2 regions of the uncultured Psychrobacillus sp. genome follow, and region 2 is predicted to be linked to the other one. Evidence: riboswitches for the same ligand, from Rfam matches in the RefSeq annotation. Region 2 holds a riboswitch; the other holds the start of a gene.
What was found. Region 2 has a riboswitch for S-adenosylmethionine ahead of Q0371_RS12905 (MetQ/NlpA family ABC transporter substrate-binding protein). Riboswitches for the same ligand answer to the same signal wherever they lie in the genome.
Positions count from the first base shown of each region.

Region 1: linked by a shared signal. The riboswitch ahead of Q0371_RS00415 (5-methyltetrahydropteroyltriglutamate--homocysteine S-methyltransferase) and the one ahead of Q0371_RS12905 (MetQ/NlpA family ABC transporter substrate-binding protein) in region 2 are both predicted to bind S-adenosylmethionine.

Region 1 is NZ_CALIED010000006.1:8,062-24,720, forward strand. Features, by position in the region: gene Q0371_RS00405 (ABC transporter permease subunit) at 1-1,309, opposite strand, end outside; gene Q0371_RS00410 (ABC transporter ATP-binding protein) at 1,551-3,287, shown strand; SAM riboswitch class I at 3,360-3,462, shown strand; gene Q0371_RS00415 (5-methyltetrahydropteroyltriglutamate--homocysteine S-methyltransferase) at 3,578-4,684, shown strand; gene Q0371_RS00420 (hypothetical protein) at 4,785-5,084, shown strand; gene Q0371_RS00425 (DUF6019 family protein) at 5,223-5,405, opposite strand; gene Q0371_RS00430 (DUF3169 family protein) at 5,420-6,118, opposite strand; gene Q0371_RS00435 (helix-turn-helix transcriptional regulator) at 6,118-6,318, opposite strand; gene Q0371_RS00440 (HAD family hydrolase) at 6,425-7,174, opposite strand; gene Q0371_RS00445 (Crp/Fnr family transcriptional regulator) at 7,256-7,948, shown strand; gene Q0371_RS00450 (DUF3147 family protein) at 7,975-8,322, opposite strand; gene Q0371_RS00455 (MarR family winged helix-turn-helix transcriptional regulator) at 8,310-8,729, opposite strand; gene Q0371_RS00460 (AEC family transporter) at 8,952-9,857, shown strand; gene Q0371_RS00465 (hypothetical protein) at 10,089-10,307, shown strand; gene Q0371_RS00470 (spore coat protein CotJB) at 10,304-10,570, shown strand; gene Q0371_RS00475 (manganese catalase family protein) at 10,584-11,153, shown strand; gene Q0371_RS00480 (polysaccharide deacetylase family protein) at 11,371-12,099, shown strand; gene Q0371_RS00485 (MMPL family transporter) at 12,197-14,296, opposite strand; gene Q0371_RS00490 (TetR/AcrR family transcriptional regulator) at 14,383-14,973, opposite strand; gene dacB (D-alanyl-D-alanine carboxypeptidase/D-alanyl-D-alanine-endopeptidase) at 15,078-16,562, opposite strand.
Region 2 is NZ_CALIED010000066.1:85,650-102,308, reverse strand. Features, by position in the region: gene gltB (glutamate synthase large subunit) at 1-1,574, shown strand, start outside; gene gltD (glutamate synthase small subunit) at 1,645-3,126, shown strand; gene hisH (imidazole glycerol phosphate synthase subunit HisH) at 3,268-3,888, shown strand; gene hisF (imidazole glycerol phosphate synthase subunit HisF) at 3,881-4,654, shown strand; gene Q0371_RS12950 (HAD-IB family hydrolase) at 4,948-5,610, opposite strand; gene Q0371_RS12945 (spore coat protein) at 5,741-6,334, opposite strand; gene Q0371_RS12940 (branched-chain amino acid aminotransferase) at 6,543-7,127, opposite strand; gene Q0371_RS12935 (DUF1273 domain-containing protein) at 7,124-7,678, opposite strand; gene Q0371_RS12930 (YuzF family protein) at 7,771-7,998, shown strand; gene Q0371_RS12925 (manganese catalase family protein) at 8,011-8,904, shown strand; gene Q0371_RS12920 (alpha-hydroxy-acid oxidizing protein) at 9,161-10,303, opposite strand; gene Q0371_RS12915 (methionine ABC transporter permease) at 10,364-11,035, opposite strand; gene Q0371_RS12910 (ATP-binding cassette domain-containing protein) at 11,032-12,051, opposite strand; gene Q0371_RS12905 (MetQ/NlpA family ABC transporter substrate-binding protein) at 12,234-13,043, opposite strand; SAM riboswitch class I at 13,137-13,250, opposite strand; gene Q0371_RS12900 (hypothetical protein) at 13,576-14,229, opposite strand; gene Q0371_RS12895 (pyridoxal phosphate-dependent aminotransferase) at 14,498-15,661, opposite strand; gene Q0371_RS12890 (carbon-nitrogen family hydrolase) at 15,747-16,526, shown strand; gene Q0371_RS12885 (PaaI family thioesterase) at 16,608-16,659, shown strand, end outside.

The DNA.
Region 1 (16,659 bases), on a different contig from region 2:
CTGGGATATCGGGTATAAACTGTTTGTCGACAATATAACTCCCAATACCACTAATATTGAATACTTTCTCTGTAACAGCTGCTCCACCTAGCATTCCACCAAACAGTAGTCCGATAACCGTAATGATTGGAATCATTGCATTTCCTATTGCATGCTTCCAAAGCACTTGGCGTTGGTTTAAGCCTTTTGCTTTTGCCGTAATTATATAATCCTCATTTATAATTTCTAAAACGGATGAACGTGTCATTCTCGCTACCGAAGCAGTAAGACCTGTTCCGAGCACAACTACAGGCATAATAATCGACAAATAGTTTTGAGGACTATAGGTTGCTGGAAGCCATTGTAGCTTAATAGAAAAGTTCAAGATGAAGATAAGCCCCTGCCAAAAGTTAGGGATGGACAAGCCGATCAAAGCAATGAACATAAAGGAATAATCTAAGAACGAGTTTTGTCTTGTTGCAGATATGATTCCTACTGGGATCGCGATCACTACAGCCATCACTAAAGAAAAGATAGCAATCATTAGCGTAACTGGAAACTTGTTTGCAATACTTGTTGCGACATCTTCATTTCCCGTAAAGGATGCTCCTAAATCAAATGTTACGATGCCTTTTACCGAGTTCCATAACTGATGTAAATAAGGTAAGTCTAACCCGTGCATTTGGTTGAATGCAGCAATCTGATCCTTCGTTGCACTTTCCCCTAAAAGATTGGCAGCTGGATCAAATGGTGACAAGTATAAAATAGTAAATACTAGAATGGAAACACCCGTTATCACAAAGACACTCATAATAAGTCTCTCAAAAATAAATTTACTGAACGCATTACTATATATACCTAACAAAAGGTACATCAGTAAGCCTGGTATAAATGAAATAATGAGAAATGTTGTATTTTCTAACAGACTTTGAAAATAGGATGTATAAGTAAGAGGCTTCGTGCCTTTTAACTGATGTATTTCTTCCATTTCAGTAGATACAAGCTTTTCTATTCGATCTTCTACTAGTTTATTTACTTCCGCCGTCATTTTTTCTTTATTAATTTTTTCATTAAAAAAGGCATGCTTTCGTTCATATTGTTCCTTATACTCTTCGTACAGTTCCTCTCGCACTCCCCTTGTCTCAAGTGCAGACTTTAAATCACTTTTTAAGGAAGAATGAGGATCCTTCTGTTTTTTTAAGTAAAAGAGTATAAAAGTAATTATATGAACCGGCAAACCAAGTAAAAATAACAAAATACTATAGAAGGAATGATGTTGTAGTCTTCCGTAGGTAAAACTAAATGCGTTGGAAGAAAGTTTTCTTCCCATACTAAATCCCCCCTCTCCATATTGTATAAATCCGAGTGGTATAGTATAGTATAGATTCGAACTACCATTAAGTCAACGCAAATTATTTAGTCTATTTAGAGTAGGGTTAAATGCGCCACTAATGTGCGTGTTTAGTCTTCTTTTTTGTAGAAACCGCTCATATTACTTTAAATATACGCTCTCTAACAACAGAGCATGAATCATAAACAATACGAAGATTTCATTCAGATAGGTGGTTTTCATGGAAACTATTTTAAAAGTAGAGGATTTACAGATTTCCTTTTTAACAAATGACAATGAATTTGAGGCTGTTCGAGGTGTTAGCTTTGAGGTTAAAAAAGGAGAAACATTGGGCATAGTCGGAGAATCTGGAAGTGGAAAAAGCGTCACGGCCCGTTCCATTATGCGCCTTTTACCTTCTCCTCCTTCCTTCATGAAAAATGGTTCCATTGAGTTTTTAGGGGAACAACTCCACACAAAAACAGAGAAGGAAATGGAAGCTATTAGAGGAAGAGATATCAGTATGATTTTTCAGGATCCAATGACCTCTTTAAATCCAACCATTCGTATCGGCGTTCAAATAGCAGAAAGCCTTATTAAGCACCAAAAGCTCTCGAAAAAAGAGGGAAAGGCACAAGCTATTGAGATACTCAAGCTTGTAGGAATTAAAAATAGTGAAGAACGTTATAACCAATATCCGCATGAGTTTTCTGGTGGTATGCGTCAAAGAGTTATGATTGCCATTGCTTTAGCATGTAAGCCTACTCTACTTATTGCAGATGAGCCAACTACTGCGTTAGACGTGACCATTCAAGCTCAAATACTAAATTTAATGAAGGATATGCAGAAGCGCTTTGGGACCTCTATTATTTTAATTACTCATGACCTTGGAGTTGTCGCTGGAATGTGTGACCGTGTAGCTGTGATGAAAAATGGAGAAATCGTTGAAACAGGAACTACCGAAGAAATTTTTGCTAACCCAAAGCATGACTATACGAAAAAACTATTAAATGCCTTACCTCGTTTAGACGAGAAGAAAAAGCCGAAGAAACCTCCTCTTCGTTCTATTGGATTAGAAAATGGAAAGCCACTGCTGGAAGTTAAATCTTTAAAACAGCATTTTCAAGTAAGTCGCGGGAATGTCTTAAAAGCGGTTGACGATATTAGCTTCTTTATAAAGCCCGGGGAAACTCTTGGTCTTGTAGGAGAATCAGGCTCAGGTAAATCTACTACCGGTCGGGCGATTCTTCGATTGCATGAGCCTACAGATGGAGATGTGCTATATCAAGGAATGGCCATTAATCGTTTAAGTAAAAATGAGCTTAAAACGATGCGTCGGCATATGCAAATCATCTTCCAGGACCCCTACTCTTCCTTAAATCCTCGTTTAAAGGTGCTAGACATTATTGGGCAGGCATTAGATATTCATCGTCTGAGCAAAAATGCAGAGGAGAGAAAGAAGCGGGTAGAGGAATTACTAGAATTGGTAGGCTTAGAGCCCTCGCATGCATTACGTTATCCACATGAGTTCTCTGGTGGACAGCGACAACGTATAGGTATCGCTCGAGCACTTGCGGTTGAGCCTGATTTTATCGTCTGTGACGAACCTCTATCGGCTTTAGATGTTTCTATACAAGCACAGATTGTAGAGCTTTTGGAGGATTTACAGCACAGACTAGGCCTGACATACTTATTTATCGCACATGACCTGTCCATGGTAAAACATATAAGTGATCGCGTTGCTGTCATGTATTCTGGAAAAATTGTAGAGCTAGCAGAAAGTGAGGAGCTTTATACTAATCCACAGCATCCGTACACTAAGTCTCTCTTAGCAGCCATTCCAATCCCTGACCCAAAAGTAGAGGCCAAGAAAAAGCGTGTGCTCATGGAAGAGTCTAATGTTACTGACAAGTATCAATTAAAGAATTCTGAGCTGGTTGAGGTATCCGACGGTCACTGGGTAGCTATCCCTAAGTAAGGTAGCCCTTGAAATTGTTTAAAGCCCATGTTAAACTTATTTTTATTATATTTAGATAATTTAATATTTTATTTCTTATCAAGAGAGACGGAGGGATTGGCCCTATGATGTCTCAGCAACCAGCCTTTTAGGTGTGGTGCTAAATCCAATAGACATTAAGTCTTGAAGATAAGAAGAATGACTTCAATATATATTGAGGGTTCTCTTCTTATGAAGCGAGCCCTCTTTTTATTTGATTTTATAGACAGTAGTAATCGCAACATAATATAAATAGAAGGTAGGAATTTAATATGACAAATCAATTACTTGTAAAAGCACCTTTCAAAGCAGATCACGTTGGAAGCTTCCTGAGACCGGAACGTTTAAAGCAAGCAAGGGCTCAATTTGAACAAAAAGATATTTCCCAAGAGCAGCTAACTCAAGTGGAAAATGAAGAGATTATTAAACTCATAGAAAAACAGAAGGAAGCTGGATTACTTTCTATCACAGATGGAGAATTTCGTCGAAAATGGTGGCATTTCGATTTTTTAAGCGGACTAGATGGCGTGGAATTTTATGAAACCGATCAGGGACTCTCCTTTAAAGGGGTGCAAACAAAAGCTCATGGTATTAAGGTGACAGGAAAGATTGGCTTTAGTACCCATTACATGATTGAGCATTTCAAGTTTTTAAAAGAAGCAGCTGGGGATGCTGTTGTAAAATTTACTATTCCTAGTCCGAACATGCTTTATTACCGAGCTGCAATTGAGGAAGGTGTGTATAACAATGATGAGGAATTATTTTCTGACTTAATCACAGCTTATCAAGGGTTTATCCAGGCAATTTACGATGAGGGCTGTCTTTATCTTCAGATTGATGATACTTCATGGGCTACCTCCTTTTCCGAGGAAGGCCTCGCTTCCTTAAAGGACAGGGGGTTATCGCTAGAGCAAGCCTTATCCCTTTCTGCAAGGGCTATTAATGAGTCTATTTCTAAAAGACCAGCCGATATGCTAGTGACCATGCATATTTGTCGGGGAAATTTCCGATCCACTTATATTACAAGCGGAAGCTATGAGTTAGTATCAGAAACTATATTCGGTGGATTACATGTGGATGGTTTATTTTTAGAATTTGACGATGAGCGCTCTGGTGGTTTCGAGCCTTTACGACATGTTAATCGAAAGGATTTAAATATTGTCCTAGGGCTGATTACGTCTAAGCATGGAGACCTAGAGGAAGAAGAATTAGTTAAAGCTCGCATCGAAGATGCTACTAAATATGTACCAAAAGAACAGCTTTGCTTGAGTCCTCAATGTGGATTTTCTTCTACTGAGGAAGGAAACATATTAACTGAAGAGGAACAATGGGCAAAAATTCGCCATGTAGTCCAAATAGCAAAGGATGTCTGGAACTGACTTACCCACATGTGAATAACGTTAGTAGAAATGTTTTTACATTTGCCTGTTAGGGTATCTATTTAAATAAGATATCAGTTCTATATGGGAGGAATGTATGATGAGTAAAGTTTATGAATATACAACAGATGATGTCGTAGAAGAAACCGGTAATTATACGTGTGAGTCTGGTAGTACTAGAACTTTAGAAAAAGGTTCGAAGTTCCCTTCCTGTCCCGACACGGAAGTAGTTACGTATTGGAAACGCTCTGAAAGTCATACCCACAGCTCAGGGCAGGAAGTATTAACATCCGGTCGCTATGTGGATGAAGATGGAGATGAAGCTTTTCTAGAGGCTGGCTCTACTTTTCCAAACTGCCCAAAAGCAGGAACCCCTACTACATGGTCCCATGCAGGATAACTAAGTTGCTGATACTTGTCTTATTTTAGAGACAGGTATCAGTTTTTATTTTAATAAACAAACAGCGAGCAAGTATAAAAGATAAGCCATCATGGCTGCTTGGATTTCTGTGGTGGTGGCATACCGAAATAAGAAATCTTAGTTCTTTAAATCGTCTATGGACCTTTGCACCTTGTCTTCTTGTTCTTGTCGATATTTCCTTCTAGCTTCCTCTGAGACTAACATAGACTCATTAATCCCATTTTTTACTCCCCACTTGATAATAAAATATAAAAGTATAGATAAACCTATTATCCATAAAAGCAATTGTCCCGTTGTCATTTTTAAAATCCCCCTTATTTATTGCGTACAACTACTAAATAGCTTGTGTTCACTACCAGCAAGACTAAGCACATTACTGCTATAGAAAAAATTTGCGATTGCTCGCTAAAGTAAGAAAATGCAACAGCTAAACTAATACCAGTGAGCATAAACAGGTTGAATAATCGATGCGATTTATAAAGTCCTTGTAAGGTCACGTACTTCTCCCCATCATCCATAGAGTCCATAAGCCGTTGCTCATAGTCCTTTGATTGGATGCTCGGAAGGTTTCTTTCTGGATAACTTGTCTTTATAAAATTTGCACTAAACATCGGAATGGTCCAGCTAGCTATGAACAAAAGTATAAAACCAATTTGTAAAATTGTATTGTTTGTCATTAGAATAGAAACTGCAACCGCTAATATAGATAAGACCTGTGAAATATTAGCAGCTATACCCAAATCAGCGACCTTTTTGTATTTGTACTCTTCCATTAAATCCTCTTGTTCCCCATCAAATGTTTGGGAATTAACTATTTTTATCTTCCTTATAAACACAAGACCGATTACTAAAAGAGTTAGAATCATAGCCAAAACAATATATAAAATCAGATTTACAGGATGGTCCCATGCCTCGCGACCCTGATCTTTGCCCATCATGATAGCATAGGTGATCGTAAAACCAGCTACCCCTCCGAGCAGTAAACTAACAATTGTTGTGAACATCTTTTTCATTATTCTTCCTCCCCTATTAAAAAGACATTTTCTACAGGCTCATTAAAAATTCTAGCTATACGTACAGCTATTAATATAGAAGGCATATATTCTTCTCGCTCTATTAAGCTAATAGTTTGCCTAGAAATTTTAGCTAACTTAGCTAGTTCAGTCTGATTGAGTCCATCTCTTGCTCTTAACTCCTTTAAACGGCTTTTCACCATTCCCCGCCTCCTCTTTTCCAATATATACAATTATAGTCATTTTGACAACTATAATTGTCAAAATGACTATAAAAAATGTCAATTGATTCAAATGGGTTTTTGTCTACAATTCTTTTGCAATTTCTTTTAGTTTATTCAAAACAAGCGCTTCCTCATTTGCCACCTGTGCTGTGGCAATCTTAATTAGCTCTTCATAATTTCCAATGCAAACAGAGCTTTGTGCCTGGAGAAACATAGGAATATCATTTGCATCATTTCCGAATGCTATAAATTGCTTACTTAGGACTCCAAGCTTTTGGAGTCCATTCCATTTATCAACACCCAATGGACTTATATCTAAAATTCCTTCCCGGCCATGGTTACAAATTTCTACTGGGAGCTGTTTAAGTTCATGTAATAGGTTTTCTTGATTGTTGCTATGTAAAATGACTACTTTTACTACTTTATTCAACTTATGTAATTCCACTTTTTCAGCTTGTTGTAATGTATCTAAATTCATCCTAATTGGATGGTTTTCGTCTCCTGTATAGGCGTAGTCCCACTCGCTGTCCACTAGGTACTGAGCTTTATATTTTTCTATGAGCTGAATAATTTTTTCCGATGTTTGCTTATCAAAATGAGTACTTGAAATGATTTGTCCCTCCTTGGCTACAAAAGCTCCATTTCCTCCTACCATAGGCAACTGATAGAAATGCCTAGGAAGTATCGGCAGTAAATCTCGGATCGGTCTTGCTGAGGCTAGAATTACCTCATGCCCCTTTTCCAATAATTCTTCCAATGCCTGTACCATCGCATTAGATAAAGGCTTCCCTTGAAAGCATATCGTTCCATCTAAATCAAAAATAAACTTCATTTCATTAACCCCCTCTATAAAATAATCATATCGCTTTGCTATATAATTAAAAAAGGACATATGTCCAAAAAGGAGGAAAAGATGAAAATTATCAAGACCTTAGAAATCATTGATCAGTATTTATCCCAATTTAATATGCAGGAGAAAGTTACGTCTCTCCAAAATCTGTCCTTTCACCTTCGTTCCTATAGTCCCAGTGAAGTTATTCTTAAAGAAGAAGATGAATTGGATGGAATTTATTTTCAAGTAAGTGGTAAGACAAAGGTCACCACTAGCTTAGAAAATGGAAAATCATTATTATTACGCTTTTGTCATCCTCAAGCAATTTTTGGAGATATAGAACTCTTTCAAAAGGTAGAAATACAATCACAGGTGGAAGCAGTAGAAGAAACCTCTTTATTATTTTTAGACAAGCAAACGATAGAATTATATTTAATGGAGGATCCTTTATTTTTAAGGGAATTATCGAAGCATTTAGCCTATAAACTACAAACGTGTACAACAGCTTCTAGAGTAAACTTGTTAGCTACAGTAGAAGCTCGGTTTGCAAGCTACTTATTAACTACTAGAGATAACCATAATCATTTTGGTAGAGAGATAACGACCAACCAAACAGAGGAAATTGCCTCCCTTATTGGAACAACTCAACGGCATTTAAATCGTATAATCCATTCATTCATAAAGAAAAAAATAATTGTAAAAGAAAACAAAACTTTTATAGTATTAGATTGGGGTATATTAGCAGTTCTTTCTAATGGTGTTCGATATGAATGAGGGGCTGGTTTAACACCAGCCTCTCATTAGACGATGTGCTTAATGTAAGTAACCACGGTTTCTTGTATGTATAAGAAGAACAGCCACCCAGCAATCCCTAGCAAAATGGAAACAAAAAGATGCAACGAATTTTGTAATGCCAGATATACAATCAGTAGCATTACAGCGGTGGCTGGGAATCCCCAAAGCACTCCTAAAGCGAACTTGCTCAGCGTAGAGGATTGCTCTCCTTGAACATACAACCAAACAATACTAAGTAAGCTCACTAAAGGCAATGCTGCAATAATACCTCCATAGGTGGGGAATCTCCTCGAAATCTCCGTTACCATAGCTATGATAATAGCGGATATAATAACCTTCATTAAAATGTACATTTTTTTGCTACCTCACTTAAGGTTTGAAATGCTTTTTCAATTATTATTTTTTCTTCCTGCGATAGTTGATCTAAGACTTTCGATAATTTTTGATCATCCAGACTTGTGTTTCGATATAAAACATCGGATCCTAATCCGGTCAATCGAAGAATAACTCTTCTCTGGTCCTCTCCACTTCTCTCTTTAACTATGTAATTTTTCTCAATTAGCCTTTTGACATGCTCGGAGGCCGTGTTATGTGAAATCTTTAAAACCTTTGCTACCTCATTAATTCCAGCGTCCGAATGTTTATCCAGAAGTTGAAGTATTCGTACTGCTTGATGAGTTATTTTATCCACATGTGGATAATGTAAATAAAAATAAATGTCAGTCCAATATTCATTTAGTTGATTTGATTGTATACTCATTTTTTATCCCCCGTTTTTATATCGTATAATACGATATAATTTTAACATAACCATAAAACTATTTCAGAAAAAAGATTCCACAAATGATATAGTTATATATATTACGGATACCGGACTAGTTTTTTGTTTTTTTGTCTTTGTTTTTGTTTTGTTTCTGTTTTGTTTATGTTACAAGTGCCTGGCACCTGTAATATTTGAGAAATGGTTAAGGGGTGGGTTTGGATGGATTTATTGCTGATTATTTTGCCGGTTTTTATTATCTTTTTTATTGGTTTTATAGGACAGAGGTTGATAGGGTTTGATATTAAATCTATTTCTTCAGCTGCGCTTTATCTTATGTCTCCTTTCTTAGCTTTTCGTACGTTTTATACGCATGAGTTGTCGATTGATTATGTATATATTCTAGGAGCATGTCTCTTTTTAACCTTTTGCTTATTGGGAGTCGTGTGGCTTTCTTCGCTTTTTATGCAGACTACTCGTCCTCAGTTAGCAGCATTAATTTTAGGGAGTGTTTTTCCTAATAGCGGGAACTACGGGGCACCAGTTGTTCTCTTTGCTTTAGGGGCTGTTGGATTTGATTATGCTGTTGTGATAATGGTTTTCCACGGTTTGATCATGAACACCATTGGAATCTTTTTTGCCTCTTTAGGTGGAGAGGAGAAAGCTACCTGGCAGCAAGCTGTACATAAGGTTTTAAGAATGCCATTAGTTTATGCATCCTTACTGGGAGTTCTCCTTCAAGTGCTAAATGTGACTGTTCCTCAGTCAGTAATGGAAGGTGTGGGACTAGCTGCAGATGCTTCTATTCCGACCGTCATGCTTGTGCTCGGTATGCAATTGGCAGTGATTTCAAGGAAAAAAGTTGCATATCGATTTGTTACGACAGCAACGGTTGTTCGAATGTTTGTTTCACCTTTACTAGCAGCAGCCATTATGTTTTTTCTACCGGTAAATGACTTACTTAAAACAGTCTTTATCATTCAAGCTGCCATGCCAACAGCTGCAAACACCACGATGCTTTCTTTACAATTTGGAACTGAACCAGATTTAGTATCCTTTACAACCTTTATAACTACTATTCTCAGTATCCTTACTATTCCATTCGTTTTGTTTTTTCTAGGAATTTAAATTCTAAAGCTTTTCTAAAGCCCGTTTACCGACATCCTTTCTTAGGTGGTCTTTTTTTGTAAAAGTATTTAAAGAATCGAGAATGTTACAGGTGCCAGGCACCTGTAACATTTTTTATATCCCTTGCCTTGCCGAGACGCTGCAGTGGTTATTAAAAATTGTTTTTTGGGTTGTCCTTCTAGTCTTATTATATTTTTTTTTACATAGGTTGGTTTGAAGGAGTGATTAAAGATGGAAAATTGGCAGTTTCGGGGTAGTTATAAGCCATACGTTTCTCCACGGGATCCTTGCCCCCCTATTTTAGTTAGAAAGTTTGTGCTTCCTCCACAGCTATTTACTAATTTTCAACAACCTGGATTACCGCAAAATACACCAGCAGATGCATTAATGCAAGGCTCTTTATGGCCACAGTTTGTCGATGGATTTTATAGGGAGGAGGGAATATCATGACATCAAGCGATCACCAATGGAATCTATTAAAACAAGTCCAGCAAATGGATTTTGTTGTCGTAGAGCTGACTCTCTACACCGATACACATCCAGATGATTTAGATGCTTTGGAGCAATGGCGTATGGCTATAAAAAATGCAGCTGCAGTAAGGAAGAAATATGAAGCTCAGTATGGTCCGCTTTCATTAATGACTACTCCCTCCAAGCAAGCATTAGATGTTGGCTGGCGCTGGAACTCTACTCCATGGCCATGGCAAATTTGAAAGGAGAAAACTAATGTGGGTTTATGAGAAAAAGCTGCTTTATCCTGTAGAAGTTACGACATGCAACCCAATGCTTGCTAGATATCTTATGGAACAGTACGGTGGAGCCGATGGAGAGCTCGCAGCTGCTTTGCGCTATATGAACCAGCGATACACGGTTCCTGATAAAGTAATTGGAATTCTTACCGACATTTCAACAGAAGAGTTTTCTCACCTAGAAATGCTTGCTACTATGATTTATAAATTAACAAAGGATGCAACTCCTGAGCAATTAGAAAAAGCTGGCCTTGGACCTCATTTTGTTAATCATGGGCACTCTTTATTCTATGAAAATGCTGGTGGTGTTCCTTTTACCGCTACTTACATTCAATCAAAAGGTGATCCAATTGCAGACTTATATGAGGATATTGCCGCAGAAGAAAAAGCACGCGCGACATACCAATGGTTAATCGACATTTGTGATGATCCAGGTGTAAGTGATGCACTTCGTTTCCTTAGAGAAAGGGAAAATATTCACTCCTTAAGATTTAGAGAATCGGTGGAATTACTTATAGAAGATAGAGATCAGAAAAAAATATTCTAAATAGAAATGCTTGGTGACTAGTCAAATCTAGTTCCCAAGCATTTTTTTAGATTGCGGAATGATTACAGGAGCCAGGCACCTGTAATCATTCTGTAATCATCGCGCCAGTAGTCATCTTGCATTTAATGGGAGTGTTTGGTCTGGTATATTCTTATTTGCTAGGGCAACAATAACTTAAATAATACTTCCGCCAAATATGCTACAAGGAGGAATATAAATGAAGTCACTTGTCATTAAAATTGGAGTAGTATTCCTTGTGCTTTTTGGCATTGGTTATACTACCTCCGCCATGGATAAGGGGCGACCTTATTACGAAGAGAAGGGCTATGTTATGTGGGAGATAAAAACAGATGAGAAGGTGATCGCCCTTACCTTTGATGATGGTCCTCATCCTACATATACACCGCAGGTTTTAGATTTATTAAAAAACTATGATGCAAAAGCAACTTTTTTTGTTATTGGCGAAAGAGTTGAGAAGTATCCAGAGGTTGTTTCTAGAATGGGGACAGATGAACATGAGATCGCCAACCATACGTATACACATCCACTAACCATTTCCCCAGCTAAGCTAAAGGAAGAATTAGAAAAGACAAATGATATAGTTCATAAAATAACAGGAACCTACCCCATTTTTTATCGGCCAGTAGGTGGCCAGTATAATGACAAAATTATTAACACTGCGATTGATGAAGGTTATAAAGTAATTATGTGGTCTTGGCATCAGGATACAGAGGATTGGAAAAGACCAGGTACAAAGAAAATTGTTAAAAAAGTATTATCAGGTGTGAAGCCAGGCAACATTGTTTTATTCCACGATTCTGGAGGGGACCGTTCTCAAACTATTAAAGCACTGGAAGAAATACTTCCTGAGCTTCAGCGGCAGGGATATCGGTTTGTAACTGTCTCAGAGCTTATTGAAATACATTCAATGTCTTTGCATCCATAAGTGTCTATAGTATGGATAAGGATAATTTTTTTACTCCTTCATCCATGTAAAAAGCTTGAACCATTAGAATCCCTAACGGTTCAAGCTTTCATTATTTCTACTTATTCTTTTTATCCTTTTCAAACAAGACAATTAAAGCCGGTAATAAAATACCTCGAATTAAGAAGGTATCGAGAATAATACCTACCGCAACAATGAAGCCGAATACGAACAATAATTGAATTGGCTGAGTCATTAAGACAGCAAATGTAGCTGCCAATAGAATTCCGGCAGAGGAAATTACTCCTCCTGTATGAGAAACTGCAATTTGAACAGCATCCTTCACTGAATGCTTTTGACGTTCCTCCATAAAACGAGATATTAAAATGATATTATAATCTATACCAAGCGCAACGAGGAACACAAAGGAATACAATGGAACTCGATTACTAATGGTATCAATATCAAAGAATAAATTAGATAAGAACATTCCTAAGCCTAATGCAGCTAAGAATGATAAAAGAATGGTTCCCATCATGTAAATAGGCATTTTAATAGACTTTGTCAACACGATTAATAGAATGAAGATCAAGATCGTTTCTAATACAACGATAATGATTAAATCACGATCATTAACAGCTCGATCATCCACTTGAGCAGCTGTCTCACCTGCAAAATAAAGATCGCCACTAGCATCCGATGCAGAAATGATATCCTCTTTCTCTTCTATCATTTTCTCGAGAGCATCCATTGATTCAGTAGAATATGGACTGTCCTTAAAGGTTAATTGGTATTGCACTGCTAACCCATCCTCTGATACACCAGTAGGACGTACTGAGTTTACAAGTTCTTGATTTTGAAGCTGCTCCAAAATACTTGCTTGAACTTCCTCCGTTACTTCTTCCTCTGATTCAAAAAGAACAGTTGTTGGGGCTAAATCACCTTTCGCAAACTCTTCCTCTATAATCTCATAGCCCATACGTGATGGCATATCCTCTGGGAAGGATTTCATCGTATCGAACTCATACTTAAGGTTAAACATATTCAAAGCAGATCCCACTAAAATAACAAGTATGATTAGAGCCGCTACAATTGGTTTCCCTACAACGAATGAACCAATTTTGCTCCATAGTTTACTGACCTTCTCTTCCCCTTCACCGTACTTAGGAATGCGTGGCCAGAACGACTTGCGACCAAATAACGTGAACAATGCAGGTATTAATGTTACAGAAGCAAACATAATAACAAACATCGTAGTACCAAAGATCGGAGCGAAGTTTCTATAATCTCCGAAGCTCGCAAAGAACAATACTAGCATTGCTGCAAGAACAGTACCACCTGCAAAGAATACAGGTATTCCTGTTTCTCTCATTGCCCACTTCATCGAATCGAACTTACTCTCATAATTCTTCAGTTCCTCACGATAACGAGAGAAAACAAATAAAGAATAATCAATGGTAGCTGCAAACAATAGAATAGACATAATAGATAATGACTGAGCTGCTAAATCTAGACCTCCTGCTCCGAGAATACCTAACAATTGATTAACTACCTGATATACAATCCCTGCAGCCAATAATGGAATAATTGCTAATAAAGGAGATCGATAAATGACGATTAATAGAATTAAAATGATACCAACAGTAGCTAAAATCAATACTAAATCTGCTCTTTCAAACAAATTAGTCGTGTCTACCGCAATACCAGCTGGGCCAGTAATATAAACATCTGCTCCCGCATCTTCCAAAACTATATCTCTTATTTCTTCTAGTGATTTTTCTAATTCAGCAGTTTCTAAAGAGGTTATAAAATTTAACGGAACAACGGCTGTCTTTTGGTCCTCTGAGAAGAAACCAGCTAGAGCCTGAGGTGGCAGGCTGCTAAAAGGAACAACTTCCTTTACACCTTTAATATTTGCTGCACTTACTTTATCTAATGCTTCTCCAAGGGCAGTTACATCAATTTCTGAATCCTTGGATTGTAGTACTAAAATAGCTGGAAGACTTTCTGCATCCTTAAAGTGCTCGTCAATATGCTTTTGAGCCACTACGGATTGAACATCCTCAGGAAGAGACGTGACGCTTGATACTTTATGGTCTCCCGCCCCAGGTGCAAATATTGTTAGTAAGACCGTAATCGCTATCCATGCTCCGATTGTAATCCACATACCCTTTTTAGTGGCTACAAAATCAGTGACACTTCCTAATAACTTTTTCAACAATTCCACTCCCTACTCGGTTTATTAAGTGACACTAGTGTCACTTTTGATAAAAAAACATTTTACTTTTTCATTATCCTTTTCTATCATTTTCCTGTCAATGAATCGACCTTGAACATTCCACTGCTCAAGATTTCCTTAATAGAAGCCACCCACTCGCCTTCAGGAATATTAAAATGGTTAGGAATCGCGATAATTTGAAAGATCATCCCAAGTAAAACTGCTGTAGGCAAATGCTCCTTAATAAGACCTTCTCTTCTTCCTAGCTCAATAAACCCTTCAAATTGCTGGTACATACTAATATAGTATTCGCTTATTCTAGATTTATTATTCAATGCCCGTTTTGTCGTCGGTGCAGGAATTTGACCTATGATATCCAATACCTCGTAAATATTATTATGCGCAAAAATAAAATCAATCAGCTCATTAAACTGAGTTTGGAAATCAGCACTTTTATTCAACTTATCAAAATCCGATAAAAACCTAGCCATCTCATACATCAGAAACTCAGAAATTAACTCATCTTTATTATCATAATATTTATAGAGACTTCCTCTTGAAACACCCAGACGTGAAGCCAGCTTACTAAACGTAAAAGCCTCATAGCCATCATGAATAATTAATTCCTTTGTTTCCTTAAACAAATGCTCATCAGTAAATTTTCTTTCACGAGCCATATCCAACACCTCACTATCCCACTCATTATATTACAAAAACCAACCTACACAAAATAACAGCAATGTTACGGGTGCCAGGCACCTGTAACATTGCTGTCATTGTTTTATTTATGGTTTGTTATGGCAGTTGCTATTTGGTCAATAGAAGGTACGGTGCTCGCTTTATTGTCTTCTGTAAGGACCGTGAATATGAGTAGCTCTCCGTCCTTTGTTTTCGCATAGCCTGCAAGTGCTTTAATGTTTTTAAGACTCCCGGTTTTCGCCATTACATTTCCAGCAGCTGGTGCTGTTCCTAGTCTGTGGCGCAGTGTACCACCAACGTAGCGATCTTTAGATCCAGCGATAGGCAGACTCTTATAATAGGTGTTGTACCAAGGCTCTTTTCTGATTACATACAATAATTGTGAAAGCTCTCTTGATGTAATTTTGTTGGAGTAGGATAGCCCAGAAGCATCCTCGAACTTCCATTGGGACGTGTCTATGCCAACAGAGAAAGCATAATCTCGCATGACTTGAAGTCCTGCATCCCAGCTTCCTTCACCATAAACCTTTTTTCCCATTTCCTTCGCTAAAATCTCAGCGTGTACATTGTTGCTCAGCTTCATGAATGGAATGATTAAATCCTTTAAAGGTTGTGACTTTCTTGTAAGGAGGGTCTTAGCGGTAGCTGGTGTTTTCCCTTTCACTAATTTACTAGATTTCCCAAGGGTAATCCCCTTCTCTGCTAAGGATCTTTTGAAAATGTCCAGTGCATACATCGTTGGATCTGTGACGGCAATCCATTCCTTGGATCCAGAAGTTCCTATAGGAGAGTTACCAGTAATAATCACTTTGTTTGTTCCAACCTCACGAGTGATTTTCAACGTGTTTTTACTTCCTTTAGGGACTGTCTTAGATTTATTGACTACCTTTAGTACATTTGTATTCGGAGATAGCGTTACTCTGGCTGCTTTTCCATTGCTTGTCGGTTTAGCTTCCACAATGACAGACCCTGCATCAAAATCTCCATTTGGAGATAAGGTCAATGCCGAAATAGGGGCTGCATAATAATAAGGAACGTCCTCCGCCATAATCCCCGAGGACAACCCAACGCTGTCATACCATGTATCATCTCCAATTAGGTTACCTGATATATGCTTAATACCTTGTTTGGATAGTCCTGTGGCAAAATTGTCAAAATGGCTTTTTAATAAAGTCGGATCCCCTTGCCCTTTAAGATAGAGATTACCATTCAAGGTACCCTTACTTACCTTTCCATTCGTTAATACAGCAGTAGAAAACCGGAAATCCTCTCCCAAAGTTTCTAACGCTGTAGCTCCGGTCAATAGCTTTAAGGACGATGCAGGAGTAATTCCTTTATTTCCATTGCGTTCATAGATGATTTCTCCTGTAGAAGCCTTGCGAACTGTAATACTGGAAGTTGCATTTTTCATTCGATTGTCTGCCATTATTGTATTTAATTTATTCGTTAAACTAGTATAGGTTGAAGCAGCCTCAACCGATGAAATGGACGGATTAGGTACAAATATAGCGCTTCCTGTTAAGATGATAGCTACTAATGTAATAAGTACTTTTCTGCAAGCCTTCAATTCTCTACCTCCAAATTATCTATTTTTTTGTTAGTTTAACATGAAATAGTAAAATAATAAGTTCAAAATGTATATCTTTCTAAAAACCTGTCTTTTT
Region 2 (16,659 bases):
ATATGGCCCAACTGATTCATGACTTAAAAAATGCAAATCGCTCAGCTAGGATTAGTGTCAAGCTAGTTGCAAAATCTGGCGTAGGAACAATTGCTGCGGGTGTTGCTAAAGGTGCAGCGGATGTAATTGTAGTAAGTGGGTACGATGGTGGAACGGGAGCGTCTCCGAAAACAAGTATTAAGCATACAGGATTACCTTGGGAGTTAGGCCTTGCGGAAGCTCATCAAACATTAATGCTAAATGGGTTGCGAAACAAAGTAGTACTTGAAACAGATGGCAAACTCATGACTGGTAAGGATGTCGTTATGGCTGCCTTGTTAGGAGCAGAAGAATTTGGTTTTGCAACAGCTCCCCTAATTGTACTTGGATGTGTGATGATGCGTGCTTGCCATATGGATACTTGTCCGGTTGGAATAGCAACACAAAATCCAGAGCTAAGAGATAAGTTTAGTGGGTCTGCGGACTATGTTGTAAACTTCATGAAGTTTGTAGCAGAGGAAGTAAGAGAGTATATGGCTTTACTTGGTATTCGAACTGTAGATGAATTGGTTGGTAGAACGGATCTATTAGAAGTTAGTGAGCGAGCGAAGGCTCATTGGAAAGCGCAGCAATTAGATCTATCTGTATTGCTTTATCAAGTGAGTGGGGACCGCACTTGCAAACAAGCTCAAGACCATCAGCTTGAAAAGTCATTTGATATCAGAGAGTTACTGCCACAAGTAGAAAAAGCTATCATTCATAAAACGAAGGTAGATTTAAACTACACCATTGCTAATACTGATCGGGTTGTAGGTACTATTATAGGGAGTGAAATCTCTAAGAAATACGGAGCAAGCGGCTTACCTGATGACTCGATTACTCTACGCTTTAAAGGTGCGGCAGGTCAAAGCTTTGGAGCATATATCCCACAAGGAATGACAATGTTTGTGAACGGGGATGTAAATGACTATTTTGGTAAAGGAATTTCAGGCGGGAAGCTTGTAGTTACTTCTCCGTTATCGGGAACAGCAGAACAAAATGTTATAGCTGGTAACGTTGCATTGTACGGAGCAACTAATGGTTCCGTATTCATTAACGGTCGTGCTGGAGAACGTTTTGCAGTGAGAAATAGTGGAGCTGATGTTGTCGTTGAAGGAATCGGAGATCATGGCTGTGAATACATGACAGGTGGTAGAGCAGTTATTCTAGGTGATGTAGGCAAAAATTTTGGGGCAGGTATGTCTGGTGGTATTGCCTACGTGCTAGTGGATGATATAGAAGGATTCAAGTTTAAATGTAATATGGAAATGATTGGTTTTGAAAACCTTCAGTCTAAAGAAGAGATTCATAGTGTAAGGCAGCTAATCATGGATCATTATTATTATACAAGAAGCACAAAGGCTATGAATATCTTGGACAAATGGGAAGATACAGTTCACAAATTCGTAAAGGTTGTACCTAACGACTATAAAAAGATGCTAGAAAGAATTGCAACATTTAAAAATGAAGGACTGACGACAGACGAGGCAGCGATGAAGGCATTCTTATCAACATCTACAAAAAAAGTAGAAAAGAAACCTACGCTTCTGAAGTGATAATAGTCTAAAAACATTTGCTCCTGTGGAGAAAAATAAGAGCCATTTTAAGGAAAGGAGGAGTTTCAATATGGGTAAACCAACTGGGTTTATAGAATATAAACGAGAAAAAGCCAAGGAAGTAGCTCCTCTTAAGCGTATAAAAAATTGGGAGGAATATGCATCCAAACTTTCGGACGAATCTCTTCGTAAACAAGGTGCAAGATGTATGGATTGCGGAACTCCATTTTGCCATATGGGTATTGAGATAAGAGGTGCGACAGCTGGGTGCCCGATTAATAACCTAATACCAGAATGGAACGATTTAGTTTATCGAGGGAAGTGGCAGGAAGCTTTAGAGCGATTATTAATGACCAATAACTTTCCGGAGTTTACTGGACGTGTTTGTCCAGCCCCTTGTGAAGGATCGTGTACGCTAGCCATTACTGATCCGGCAGTTTCAATTAAGAATATAGAAAGAACGATTATTGATAAAGGCTTTGAAAATGGATGGATCACACCTAGAATACCAGCGGTTCGAACTGGGAAGAAAATAGCTATTATTGGATCAGGTCCTGCAGGTTTGGCGAGTGCGGACAATTTAAATCAAGCAGGGCACTCGGTTACAATTTATGAAAGAGCTGACCGTGCAGGAGGACTCCTCATGTATGGCATTCCAAATATGAAGCTAGAAAAAGAAATAGTAGAGAGAAGAGTTCACCTGCTTCAGCAGGAGGGTATCGACTTCATTTTAAACACTGAGGTTGGTAAGGACATTACTGCGGATCAGCTAAAGCTTCAATACGACGCAATTATCTTATGTATTGGTGCACAGAAACAGCGTGCCCTCCACATGGATGGAAGTGATGCAGATGGAGTTTATATGGCAATGGACTATTTGACTTCAACTACTAAAAGTTTATTAGACTCCAACTTTGCAGACGGCCAGTATATTAATACAAAGGGGAAGGACGTCATTGTAATTGGCGGTGGTGACACTGGAGCAGACTGTGTGGCAACAGCTATACGTCAAAATTGTAGAAGTGTCGTACAATTCGGTAAGCATCCACAGCTACCTGCAGTGCGAGCAGCGGATAACCAATGGCCTACAGACCCAAATATTTATAAATTGGAATATGCATATGAGGAAGCCAATGCAAAATACGGCAAGGATCCACGGGAGTATTTAATTCAAACGAAAAAGATGATTAAAGATAAAGATGGCAAACTGAAAGAGCTTCATACCGTTCAAATGGAAAAAATATTAGGGGAAGATGGTTTCTACTTTTTCAAAGAAGTTCCAGGTTCTGAGAAAGTATGGCCTGCACAATTTGTTTTTGTAGCTATAGGGTTTGAAGGTCCAGAAACTCCTTTGGCGGACCAGTTTGGTGTAAAGGTGTTAAACAAACGTATCGTTGCCTCGGCTAAAGATTATACAACGAATGTGGAAGGTGTATTTGCAGCAGGAGACGCTAGGAAGGGTCAAAGCTTGATTGTCTGGGCTATTAAAGAAGGGCAAGAGGTTGCTAAAAGAGTAAATGATTTCGTTATGAATAAATCGTTTGTTAAATAATCGTGGTGCGGGAGACTTATAAGGGGTCTCTCGTTTTTTCTTTCTTTTATTACGCTATCATATTAGCAGACTAAAGTTTTTCTTTTATTTTCTGTCAACTGATGGCATAATAAAAGTAAGAGATTGAAGAGGGGGAACAGCATGATTGGCATAATAGATTATGGAGCAGGGAATTTACATAGTGTGGTTAAGGCAATTACTCGCCTTGGTTATCAGATTAAGCTTATCACCAAACCTAGCGAGCACGATGATGAAATAGAAAAGCTAATCCTACCTGGTGTGGGAAATGCCAAGGTGGCCATGGATGTTTTAAATGAGACAGGCTTAAGTGACTATTTACGGGCAGAAGTTGATAAGGGGACACCTCTTTTAGGAATTTGCTTAGGAATGCAGCTTCTTTTAGAGACTAGTGAGGAAGGTAATGTTCCGTGCTTAGGGTTTCTACCAGGAACAGTCCCTTTGTTTGGTGAAGAGGCGGAAAAAGTTCCACATATGGGTTGGAATCAAGTGCAGGATGTGCAAAATCATTTCTTGTTTCAAGATATTCCAGATAACACGGACTTCTATTTTGTTCATTCCTATTACGCACAGCCTAGCATAGAGGATCACATAATCGGTGTGACAAATTATGGACCTGACTTTGCATGTGCGATCGGAAATTCCCAGGTGATGGGTGTACAATTCCATCCAGAAAAAAGTGGTAAACACGGCATTCAATTGCTAGACAATTACTGCAAGCAAGGAGTTGACGAGCATGCTTAGAAAACGAATTGTTCCTGCAATAGATGTTTTAGGAGATAAAGCAGTAAAATATGTACAATTCAGAAACCCTACGATAATTGGAGATCCAGCAGAGCTAGGGAAGAAATATTCAGAGGATGGGGCGGATGAGTTAATCTATCTGGATACTACTGCTTCGTTAAAAAACCAAGACTTAAAGATAGATTGGATTCGTCGAGTCGCAGAGCAAGTATACATACCTTTTTCGGTAATTGGCGGTGTTCGAACGATAGATGACTTTAAAAGGTTGCTTCGCGCTGGAGCAGATAAGGTAGGGGTTAACTCCGCTGCTGTACAGCGACCAGAGCTTTTAAGAGAAGCGGCAGATATATTCGGTAAGCAATGTGTGGTGCTAGGATTGGATGCCATGCCAATTTATAATGAGAACAATGAAATTATCAGATGGGAAGTATACACACATTCAGGACATGAGAAAACAGGAATGGATGTAGTAGAGTGGGCACAGCAAGCAACTGACCTTGGAGCAGGAGAGATTATTTGTACAAGTATTCATAAGGACGGTATGAAAAATGGCTATGATGTGGAGCTTATTAAGCTACTATCTGAGAAAGTAAATGTGCCAATTATTGCTTCTGGTGGAGCTGGTACTTTAGATCATATCGAAGAAGTGTTTACAGATGGAAAAGCAGATGCAGCTTTAGTTGCCTCGATGATCCACTATGGAGACTATACTATTTCGGAGATTAAAGACTATTTATATAAGAAGGATATTAATGTGAGGATGTAGTTTTTGGATGACTTGTTAAGGATTAATTCTTAGCAGGTCTTTTTTTGATAGAAATATATGTTAGTTTTTATTATATATTTGACAAACGGTCGATTTGTCGGCGTAATCGGTTGGATCTGTCCAATTATCGGTCGGTTTCTGAGCAAAATCGGTCGGTTCTGCCAAATAATCGGTCGGTTACTGAGCAAAATCGTTCGGTCACATAAAAAAAGCTATCCAATCATCATTGATTAGATAGCTTTAAGGCTGTGTTGGCATCAATTTGTGAGAGTCTGTCTAACATAAAAGTTTCTCTATCTAAGTATTTCCCATCCTCGTTCTTGGGCAACAGCTCGAAGTTTTTCCTCAGGCTTTACAGCGACAGGATTGCCGACTAATTCAAGGACGGGTAGATCTGAATAGCTATCTCCGTATGCATAGCTGTTTTCCCAATCTATTTCTTGTCCTTCTAGTCTTTCTAGTAGCTTTTTCGTCTTCATCACGCCATTTACATGCTCTAGGGGAGACTTTGTATACACATAGTTATCTTTATATATGATTTCCGTTCCGATGATATCGGTAAATGTAATTCCTTCCGTGACACGTTCTAAAAATTGGGTGTAAGCACCTGAGACTAGATAAATATGTACATTTTCTTGCTGGTGAGCATTCAATTTTTCTAAAACCTTTTTATTGAAGCTTTGCTGCATTTGCTCTTTTAATTCGTCAAAGTATTGATACATCTCATCTTGTGTTCTTCCTTCAAAAGCCTCTAGATATAATTGCATGGACCGTTTTCTCATACTAGTAGTTGGATAAAGCTTAAGTTTATTGGCAATATAAGGCGGGACGATGGATCTATAAAAACGTTTATATTGCGGATGATAGGTCGGGTGCACCTTTAAGTGATTCATTAGCAGCTTGAAAGTCTCTTCCTCATATAACGTTCCATCAAAATCAAAAATAGCAACTTGCATATCTATCTTCACCTTTTCATTAATATGGCTTTATTTTATTATACTGGAAAAGGGTGAGGAAAGACAAAATACTATTAAGAAATAAACGCTTTCTGTCCTTAAGGGGAACAGAAAGCGCCTATTTAGGTTACTATTGCATTTTGTACATTGGACCTTGAGCAGTACCGTACGCGTTTAAGATTTGCTCCATAGTTTGTTCTTCGAAGCGAGGTACTTGATAATACCCATGCTTGTTTTGATAAATGGAAAGCTCGTAAGCCATCTCAATACAGTTAGGGATTGAATCCTGAAGGACTCTTCGCACAACTGGGTTAGTAGCTTCTAGCGCTGCAGGAACCTTACCAGCAGCTCCAGCTTTAGCAGAGCTTAACAAATAACCGGAGATCATTTCGTCATTTATCTCTGAAGCACTTTGGATAGGTTTTTTAGGTTGTGATGACGGTTTTAGACCATAAGTAAAATCATTTTGCGTGGCCATCTTATAAGATGCAGTGCGATGTGAAGGGTCTTTCCCAGTTTTAAAGCATTCCACCAGCATATTATACTCGTCTAAAGCAAAAGCATACTGACGGTCTAGAATGCTTAATAATTCCTGATCCTTCACGTGTGGACGTAAAATGGTGCTCAAGTTTAATGCACCGATTGCTGCAGACAATACCTCATGTACATCCATTAATTCGTGCGCACCATGATTAAAATGAGGTACAACCGTTTGCCCATTCATCGTTTCACTGTGATTTTGACTGTATGTGTTATCCAATCTATTCTCCTCCTCCATTAAGATGTATTGAAACATCTAAATTAGTGTGAACAGAACAAACAAAAATATGTATGCACGCTAAGTTAAAAGAAAGTGTTACAGGTGCCAGGCACCTGTAACACTTTTGAAATAAAATAACCGTGATTTTTAAGGATCACGATTATGCATGCATTTAGTTTTCGGTCGAAGCTACTAATGAGAACAGGAAACGATATAAAAACTGGTATGTTTCTTCTATTGTATAATTTGTGTCAAAATCGTCAATATAATTTAAAGGTAGATTGACTTCCCACAAGCCATCTCCAGCAGAGAACATGACACTGTAATTCATTGCTTTTCCATCAAAATGTTCATTCAAATATGCTTTTACTGCATCTCCATATTTTTTTTGAAGGGATAGTCCGAACATAGCTGTATATACTTCAAATACTTCATCGTACTCAAAGGCGATAGCGTCTACACTTAATGTTTCGAAATGAGGAGTCTCTAAGTACATAAACTCGTTCATTTTTTCTTTAAAATGAGTAATAGGAGTTTTTAAAAAGGCGTTAGATTCTTTTGAGATTAATTCCTCTGTTTCTTTAACGAATCTTTCAATGATGGCATTTTCAAATAGTTTGTCGCTTTCTATTACGGATATACTGGCAGTTTCCGATAAAAGTTCATTAGTTAGAGCATAGTCATGCTCTTCTTTTGTCAGTGAGATATGTTCTCCTGCAATTTCCGTGATTTTTTGAGTTAGTTTCTTTTTTATCATATATAATCGTTCCTTTCTTCATCTGCAATTACTTGTAAGTCGTATGCGTCAATACTAATTATAGGGTAGTTATTATTTTCTGCATAACTTTGAGCAAGTTTTTTTATAAATTTTGGTGAACCTTCATTTTCGTCATCATAAATGATTAACATGGCATCCGTATTTCTAATGAGAAATTTATTTTTTTCGATAAATTGCCACGGCGCTTCATAAGGCTTTTTTGTCACGCTCGTATGAAAATCAGCAAGTGCAATAAGCCTATGATAGTTTTCCTGCTTTTGCTCATTCCAATTTTTCTCTTGTTCCAGGAATGGTGTAATAATAGAATATTTTAACTGGGGAAATTCCTTTTTTAGCTCCACTACTAGCTCTGCTGCCCATGTCTCCACACCTAGCTGTCCACTAAGAATAACCCATTCCAGTCCTTCATCTAGGAGAGCACGCATTTGATTCTCAATCGCTTTTTTTATAATAGGAATTCCAGGATGGCTATCATTAAATATCCCTAATTCATGGGCTTTATACCCAGTTACCAAAAGTCTTTTAATCATTTTCTCTTCCTTTTCTTAAGTTATTGAGTAATGTGACCATATACTACATTTTCTCATAAACTAATATGAATGCAAAGAAGGGATGATGGAAGTTGAATGAAAGAAGTAGCGTGGAGTTTGTAAGTCCATTTGATGGTTATGTATTCCAAGCAGCAGAAAGTTTAATAGGCACTAATATTGCAGTGCAAACGACTAAAAATATCCTTCAAGGAAAATTGACAGCAGTCGCTCCAGATCATCTTGTCGTAAATGTAGGTGGAGTTCCTTTTTATGTACGTATACAAGCTATCGTTTGGATTTCTCCGAACATATCTAAATGAAAGGATGGTTGATTGTTTAATAGAGTAGATAAATTGTTGATTGAATTGCCCAATTTAGAATATGGAGATGCAAATGCGGCTTCCGCTGTGCAGGAGCTCTTAGGTGGAAAATTTGGTGAAATGTCGACACTTAACAACTATATGTATCAATCCTTTAACTTTCGTGGCAAAACTAAGCTAAAACCATTCTATGATTTGGTAGCCAGTATAACAGCGGAGGAATTTGGTCATGTGGAGCTCGTCTCCAATACGATAAATCTATTATATAAAGGAACTAGCTTCAGTGGAGAACCAGATGTGGCACCACTACAAGATGCCAAAAATATGCGAAACACTTATGCTTTTATAGCCAATGCTCAAACCTCCTTAGCCGGAGATTCCATGGGGAATCCTTGGAGAGGAGATTATGTATTTTCGAGTGGTAACCTAGTATTAGATCTTTTGCATAATTTCTTTTTGGAATGTGGTGCAAGAACCCATAAAATGAGAGTATATGAAATGACTGATCACCCAACTGCTAGGGAAATGATCGGATATTTATTAGTTCGCGGAGGGACGCATATTATCGCTTATGCAAAAGCCCTTGAAATAGCTACAGGTGTAGATGTAACTAAAATGTTGCCAATCCCTAACCTTAATAATCGTGCGTTTGATCAGGCACGAAAATACGAGGATTTAGGATATGGGAATGTACTTTTTACATGGAACAACGTAGGCGATTATAAAGACATTGATAAAATCTGGAAGGGTAAGAATCCTACAAGTGGGGACCAATTAATTGTGAAGGAAGGTAGTCCTAAAGGCTATAAAATTCCTGAATTAGAATCTCTCCCGGAAGAATTCGCTCCTGGTATCGGTCCAGAGGAATTCCAAGCCATTGCCAAACGATTAATGTCTAAAATGTAAACTGACATACAGTTAGGGAATAAGGATGCTTCAGAAAAACAAATGGCTAAAGGGTGTCATACATTGTATCGGCATTCTACCTTGAGCATACCGGTATGTCGAACAAAACTGGAACAAACATTATATAAAAATAAATAAATACTAATTTTTTCCTAAATGTGTTTGTACCATGTACCGATCATTTGATAGACACAAAAACCCCCATTTTCATAGAACGGGGGTTTTCATTATTTGTTTGATTGTTCATCTAATCTCGTTATTCTTTCGTAACCATCATGTGCTGGAGCTCTTTCATATTACGAACACCAGCCAAGGAGATAGAAACCTTTGTCTCTTGCAGGAGATTCTCTAGGACTCTTTCTACACCTAGTTGTCCTCCAGCAGCTAGCCCCCAAACGAAGGGGCGACCGATACATACAGCAGAGGCACCAAGAGCTAGAGCCTTTACAGCATCAGAGCCTCGTCTAATACCACTGTCAAATAAAACAGGAATTCTTCCATCAATAGCTTCTACAATACCAGGAAGTGCATCAATACTGGCAATAACGCCATCCAGTTGCCGTCCACCGTGGTTAGAGACAATGATGCCGTCTATTCCTTGTTCAACTGCTAGCTTGGCATCCTCTGGATGGAGGAGCCCTTTAATCAAAATTGGGAGGGAAACGTGGTTCCTTAGCTCAGCAATATCATTCCAGTTCAAGGTAGGATGATATATATTCTCCAAAATACTATCAACGATAACCTCCTGAGAATGCTCTGGTAAAGCAGCCATAAAAACAGGGTCTGAAGCATAATTACCTTGGCCAAAGCCGCGCTTTAAAGGAGAGAACTGGTTGCGAATATCTTCTTCTCGCCAACCGAGCATAACTGTGTCTACTGTCAGGACAATTGCTTCATAGCCGGCAGCTTCTGCACGTTTAGCCATACTAAACGCTATCTCTTTGTTAGATGACCAGTAGAGCTGGAACCATTTTGAGCTTCCGGGAGTTGCGGCAGCAATCTCTTCAATAGAAAAACTTGACACAGTACTTTGTATGTAAGGAAACTCATAATTAGCTGCAGCCTTTGCCACAGCAATTTCTCCATCTTCATGTGCAATTTTATTTACTCCAACTGGAGCGATGAAGAGGGGGTGAGGATAGGTTTTACCAAGTATTGTTACTTCGGTATTTAGGGTAGATACATCATTTAAAAATCGTGGAACGATTGAGTACTTCGAAAAACTATTTATATTTTTTCGATAGGTTTCTTCTCCACCAGCAGATGATCGAATATAACCAAAGGGACCAGCCTCTAATGTTTCTTTTGCAGCCTTCTCTAATTCGTTAAAGTCAATTGGATACTGTTCATTATTATCTATATTGCCTAATAGTAGGTCATTGTTTTTAGCGTTACTCAACGTATTCACCTCTCATGGAGTACTAGTTTAAAACTTTCTTTATACGAATGGATTTAATAATTAGTCCTTTTTTAATCTTGCAGCTAATCGGTTGCCGAGAGACTGAATGCCTTGAACTAAAATAATTAAGATCACAACTATGACATACATAACGTCCGTTTCATAACGTAAATGTCCATAACGATAAGCTAAATCTCCTAAACCACCAGCACCGACCATGCCAGCCATAGCAGTTGCTCCTATTAATCCAACCGTTGCAATTGTTAATCCTAATATGATAGATGGTCGTGCCTCTCGCAGCAGCACATGCCATATAATGAACCGTGTTTTGATCCCCATGGCTGTATAAGCTTCAATTACTCCATTTTGAACTTCCAAAAGGGCGGACTCCATCAGACGGGCGATGTAGGGCGCAGTATAAATAACTAGCGGAACGATAACACCTTTCACACCGATGGTCGTACCTACAAGGAATTTCGTAAATGGTAGGATAAAAAATAATAGAATGATAAATGGTATAGAACGAATAACATTTATGAGAAGGTTACTTAACTGGTATACGATTGCATTTTGTAATGCTTGCCCAGGTCTCGTTAAAACAATTAGTATACCTAAGGGAATACCGATTAGGATGGAGATTAATAAAGAAATCCCTACCATTTGGAAAGTTTCTATGGTGGCTTTTCCGATTAATGGGAGCCATTGATTGGTAAATTGTTCAATTCCACTCATGAGTGCACCTCCAAGTTTTCTGTTTCAACACCGCGTTCGTTTAGAAATTGGATTGCAGACTGAACTTGGTCCGGGTCTCCGACTAAATGGATGACAATATTACCCACAATCCCATTTTTCAACTCGATGATATTGGCGGTTAATATATTAGGCTGGACTTCAAATCTTTGGCTAACCTCTGCTAATAAGGGCTTACCAGTGCTCTCTCCAACGAAAGTTAAACGTGTAACAGCACCTGTTACATGGAGCTGAGAAATTAGAGACGGGGATAGATTTCGTTGACTGATTGTGCTTAAAAACTTCTTTGTAGTTGGATGCTTTGGCTTTGTAAAAAGGTTAATCGCAGTGTTTGCTTCTACAACTTCTCCTTTTTCCATTACATACACATGATCACATATTTTTTGAATGACATTCATCTCATGAGTGATTAGTAGAATAGTGATACCCAGCTCTTTATTTATTTTTAATAGCAAATCCAAAATGGAATCAGTAGTTTCAGGATCCAATGCACTTGTTGCTTCATCGCTTAATAGTACTTCGGGTTCCTGTGCAAGGGCTCTAGCTATTGCGACGCGTTGTTTTTGCCCTCCTGAAAGCTGGTTTGGATAGCTTTTATACTTATCAGATAAACCAACTATTTCTAAGTACTTTTCTACTCTACTTTTTACTTCTGTTTTATCATAGCCGAGTAGCTTTAATGGAATGGCAATATTATCATAAACAGTTGCTGTTTTTAGAAGGTTAAATCCTTGAAAGATCATTCCTATTTTATTTCGTACCATACGTAGCTTCGCTGGGGGGAGGGGGGTAATGTTATTGCCGTTTATGTATACTTTTCCGGATGTTGGTTTCTCTAAGAGATTAACACAGCGAATGAGCGTGCTTTTCCCTGCACCGCTATAGCCTATAACCCCATGAATTTCACCTTTTTTTACGTGTATGCTTACATTATTTACAGCCTTTACCGTACTACTTTTACTGTTGAATTCTTTGGTAATATTTTCTAAAACTATCATGAATGATCTTCCTTTCTAAAGAAACGCCGGCAGAGCTATACGCTTGCGTTTTTCTTGATGTCTAGCTTCGGCGCCTTGCCCCTCGGGGTCAAATGGGAAAATACTCTGGTGGCTGTGGACCTGCCTCCTCGCATTTTCCCATTTGCCTGTCGATTAGAGATAGGCGCCTACGCTTTTCTAATTTACCAACCTGCTAGTGCGGAGCCTTGGAATTCTTCTTCAATAAATTCTCTAACTTCGTCGGAATGGTATGCTTTAATGAATTTTTGGATGGCAGGATCATTTTCGTTTTCCTTACGAACAACAATATGGTTAACGTATGGGGAATCAGCTGACTCTAACAAAATTGATTCTTCTCCAGGGTTAATACCAGCTTCTAAAGCATAATTGGAATTGATTGCTGCAGCATCGACCTCACTAAGCTGTTTTACTATTTGCGCTGCCTCTAATTCAACGAATTCAAGGTTTTTAGGGTTTTCTTCAATGTCATGAATAGAAGCATTTCCTTTTTTACCTTCTTTCACTTTGATAAAACCATTTACTTCTAATATGTCTAAAGCTCGTGCACCTTGTGTTGGATCATTCGGTAGTCCAAAGGTAGCTCCATCTGGCAGTTCATCGAAGGATGTATACTTTTCAGAATAAACGCCCATTGGAAGTAAAATAGTCTCAGCGACTGGTACTAGCTCTGTATCATTATTTTCGTTAAATGAGTCAAGAAAAGGTAGAGTTTGATAACTGTTTGCGTCCAAGCTTCCTTCATCAAGGGCAGTGTTTGGAAGTATGAAATCTGAAAAAGCCTTAATCTCAATTTCTAGTCCATCACGTGCTGCAATTTCAGCAACAACCTCAGTAACTTGTTCATGTGGACCTGACGTAACGCCAACAACTAATTTATTTTCATCTAATGGTCCTGATGTAGCATCATCACCACAAGCCGAGAGCAACCCTGTTAATAAAACTCCTGATAACACTAAGCTAAATTTTTTCATTGTAATTCCTCCTGAATATGTATTAATAAAAACGAATAAATATAAAAGCCTCTCTTTCAAAAGAAAGAGAGGCACACAAATATGTATTGTCCTCTCTTATCTTCCAAAACAAAATGTTTTGCAGGATTTAGCACCTTTCTATACTTTTTTAGTATAGATGGTTGCCGAGCTTCAACGGGCCAGTCCCTCAGCTACTCTTGATAAGAGATAATAATCTATTAAGTTTTTCGTTTTTACTATAGAAAGAATTTACTACACTGCTCTATTGAAGTCAATAGATATTTTTATATTTTTATAATTGTTTAGAAAAATTCAAATAGAATATTATATAAATAATTATACAAAAGTGATTTATGTGGAAATACTAAGATGGGAGCATTTAAAAGGTTTACATTTAGCTTTACGCTTTATTTTCATGGTTATGTTAAAGGTAAGGGGTGATTTAAAATTCATATAAAAAGTGAGCTGGAAATGTATCTCCAAGCTCACTTTTTATGTGCATTTTTTTACTAAAGCCCCTTCGGTGACTATTTTAATTCAGTAATGCAAGTTTTGCTCTAGATGGAGTTTCATACTTTACAGTAACTCCATTTAACATGGTATTGTTTTGTACAATATAATACCCACCACCTAGACCATACATGGGAACATATCCATCAAGTGGTTGTTTAGCTGAATACACTCGGAATTCTTCGTTAGGCATTAATTGTCGGATAGGTTCAAGACCAGGTTCGCCACCATCAACACTATTAATTACTTTAAATAAAGTAGTTTCCTTAAGGATTGTAACCTTTCCGATTTGACCTGCTTTAAGTTCCGTTTTTCCCCACATAACTTTTGTAGAAGAATCTACTAATAATGCAAGTTTTGCTTTAGAAGGCGTTTCATACTTTAAAGCACTGTACATATTGACAAACAATCCGTCCCCTAGACCGTATTCTCCTCCGTATATATCTGTACGGAATGTATAGACACGATACTCTCCACCTGCTGGTAACACTTTTCCTCTAGAGCCATCCGCCTTATATGTTGCCACATCTGCGTAAAGTGTTACTTTACCAATCTGACCTTTTTTTAATTCCGTTTTCCCCCACATAACTTGTGTTGATGAAGCTTCTGATGTGATAGTGAAGGAAAATATCGCTACTAAAGTAAATACAATCGCTATAAAAATATTTTTTTTCATTTTTTACCTCCTACAATAATTAACCAATTGTAACATAAATTACATTCATATTTTGAAATAAATTAATATATAGGCTTTGAGTTCATTAAACTAGCCTCGAGCGTTAGTTTAAATACATTCTTTCACAAACTTTTTAATACCATTTTACATAAGTCTACCTTTGCCTTTAACATAGCCATTTTCATTTTAAATAACTTTTGCAAGAAGTTTTAAGTAAACTTTCAAAATAAAATACTGGTTATTTTAAAAACAGAAACTGATTTACTTGTTAAAAAAGCTGTAGCTTTTCTATTCTTTCTACAGCTTCGACGAGTCGATCCTCATCAACTAATAACCCCACCCGTACATAACCTTCTCCATGCTTACCGAAGCCGTTTCCAGCAGCGACTGCAACATCAGCTTTTTCTAAAAGAAGGTCTGCAAATTCCTCGCTAGTATAGCCATTTGGAACTGGAAGCCAAGCGAAGAAAGAGCCTTCTGGAGCTTTTACGTTCCAACCAATTTTTCTACATGCCTCTATGAAAATGTTTCTTCTTTTTTCATAAAGTGCTACTAATTCGTCTACACATTCTTGAGAGCCATTTAATGCTTCGGCTGCTGCAGACTGAACCGCAGGAAAGAGACTGACAAAGAGATGGTCTTGTATAATATTGATAGCTTCAATGATTTTAGAATTACCGACTGCAAAACCTACACGCCATCCAGCCATATTGTAGGTTTTAGAGAGTGTATACATTTCAATACCGATTTCCTTTGCGCCTTTTGCTTCTAAAAAGCTAACTGGTTTCTTTCCATCAAACCCAATACCTCCATACGCAAAGTCATGTACAACGGCTATACCATTTTCCTTCGCTAAATCTACCGTTTCTTGAAAAAATTCTGAAGTGGCAGAAGCTCCAGTTGGGTTATTAGGATAATTCAAATACATCAGTTTCGCAGCTTCTTTTTGTTCTGTAGAAAGCTGCTCGTAATCTGGAAGAAAACCATTTTCCTCTAATAGTGGCATTGTTTCAAATTGTACATTGGCTAGCCCAATACCTGATAAGTAATCTGGATAACCAGGGTCTGGAAGAAGCATTAACTCGTTATCATTCATCAAAGCTAAAGGTAGTTCAACCAAACCAATTTTAGTTCCAAATAAAATAGCGACTTCTGTATTAGGATCCAAATTTACGTTGTATTCGCGTGCATAAAAATCTACTGCTGCTTGCTTCAACTCATTTATTCCTCTGAATGGAGAATATTTGTGAGATTGAGGGTTTTTAGCAGCACTTGATAATGCTTTTACAATATGATCCGGTGTAGGCTGGTCGGGATTACCTTGTCCAAGATTTATTACATCTCTTCCTTCTGCCACAGCCTTTGCAACTTTTTGTACTAATGTTGCAAAAAACTGGGGAGGAAGATTTTTTAAACGATCAGAAAATTCCATGGGCAATACCTCTTTTTCTAAATAGTTGCATATATTAGTCAAATCTTATAACCTTTTTAGTATTATGTCTAGAGGTGGTGTCGGTATGAAAATTGCTTGTGTTCAGTTAGATATAGCATTTGGTAATCCTAAAGAAAATTTTGAAAACGTTGAAAAGAAGATTAGAGAGGCTGCAAAGCAGGGGGCTAAGTTAGTCATTTTACCGGAAATGTGGAACACGGGATATGATTTGACTAGATTAGAAGAGATAGCTGATAAAGAGGGGAACGATACAAAGAAATTATTAACCAAGCTAGCGACGGAATTACATATTCACATTATTGGTGGCTCTGTCTCTACAAAGAAGGATTCCCATTTCTATAATACGATGTATATTGTAAATGATTCTGGAGATATCATAACTGAGTATGATAAGGCCCACTTATTTAAGCTAATGGATGAACATTTGTATTTAAAAGCAGGAAACGAAAAAAACTTATTCGAAATCGATAATATAACGATGGCAGGGGTTATATGCTATGATCTTCGCTTTCCTGAATGGTTTCGTGCCCACTCTTTACTAGGAGCTAAAGTAATATTTGTGCCTGCTCAATGGCCTGCTGCACGGATTGATCATTGGAAAATTCTTCTGCAGGCAAGAGCAATCGAAAATCAATGCTATATAGTGGCAGTAAATCGAGTAGGAAAAGACCCGAACAATGAATTTAATGGTAACTCGATGGTGATTGCCCCTTGGGGAGAAATAGTATGGTTAGGTAATGAGGAGGAAACTAACGGTCTAGTAGATATTGATTTAAATCTTGTAGAAGAAGTAAGAGGTAGAATTCCAGTCTTTCAAGATAGGAGAGAATCATTATATAAATAATAATATTTATTTTTGAAAACTCTATATTTAAGTTGACTGATAGTTTGCTTTTTTGTATGGTTTGTTAAAGGGGGAGAAATAATGACAGAACACAAAATTGCTATACAGGATGAGTATCCGGATGATTTTGCTT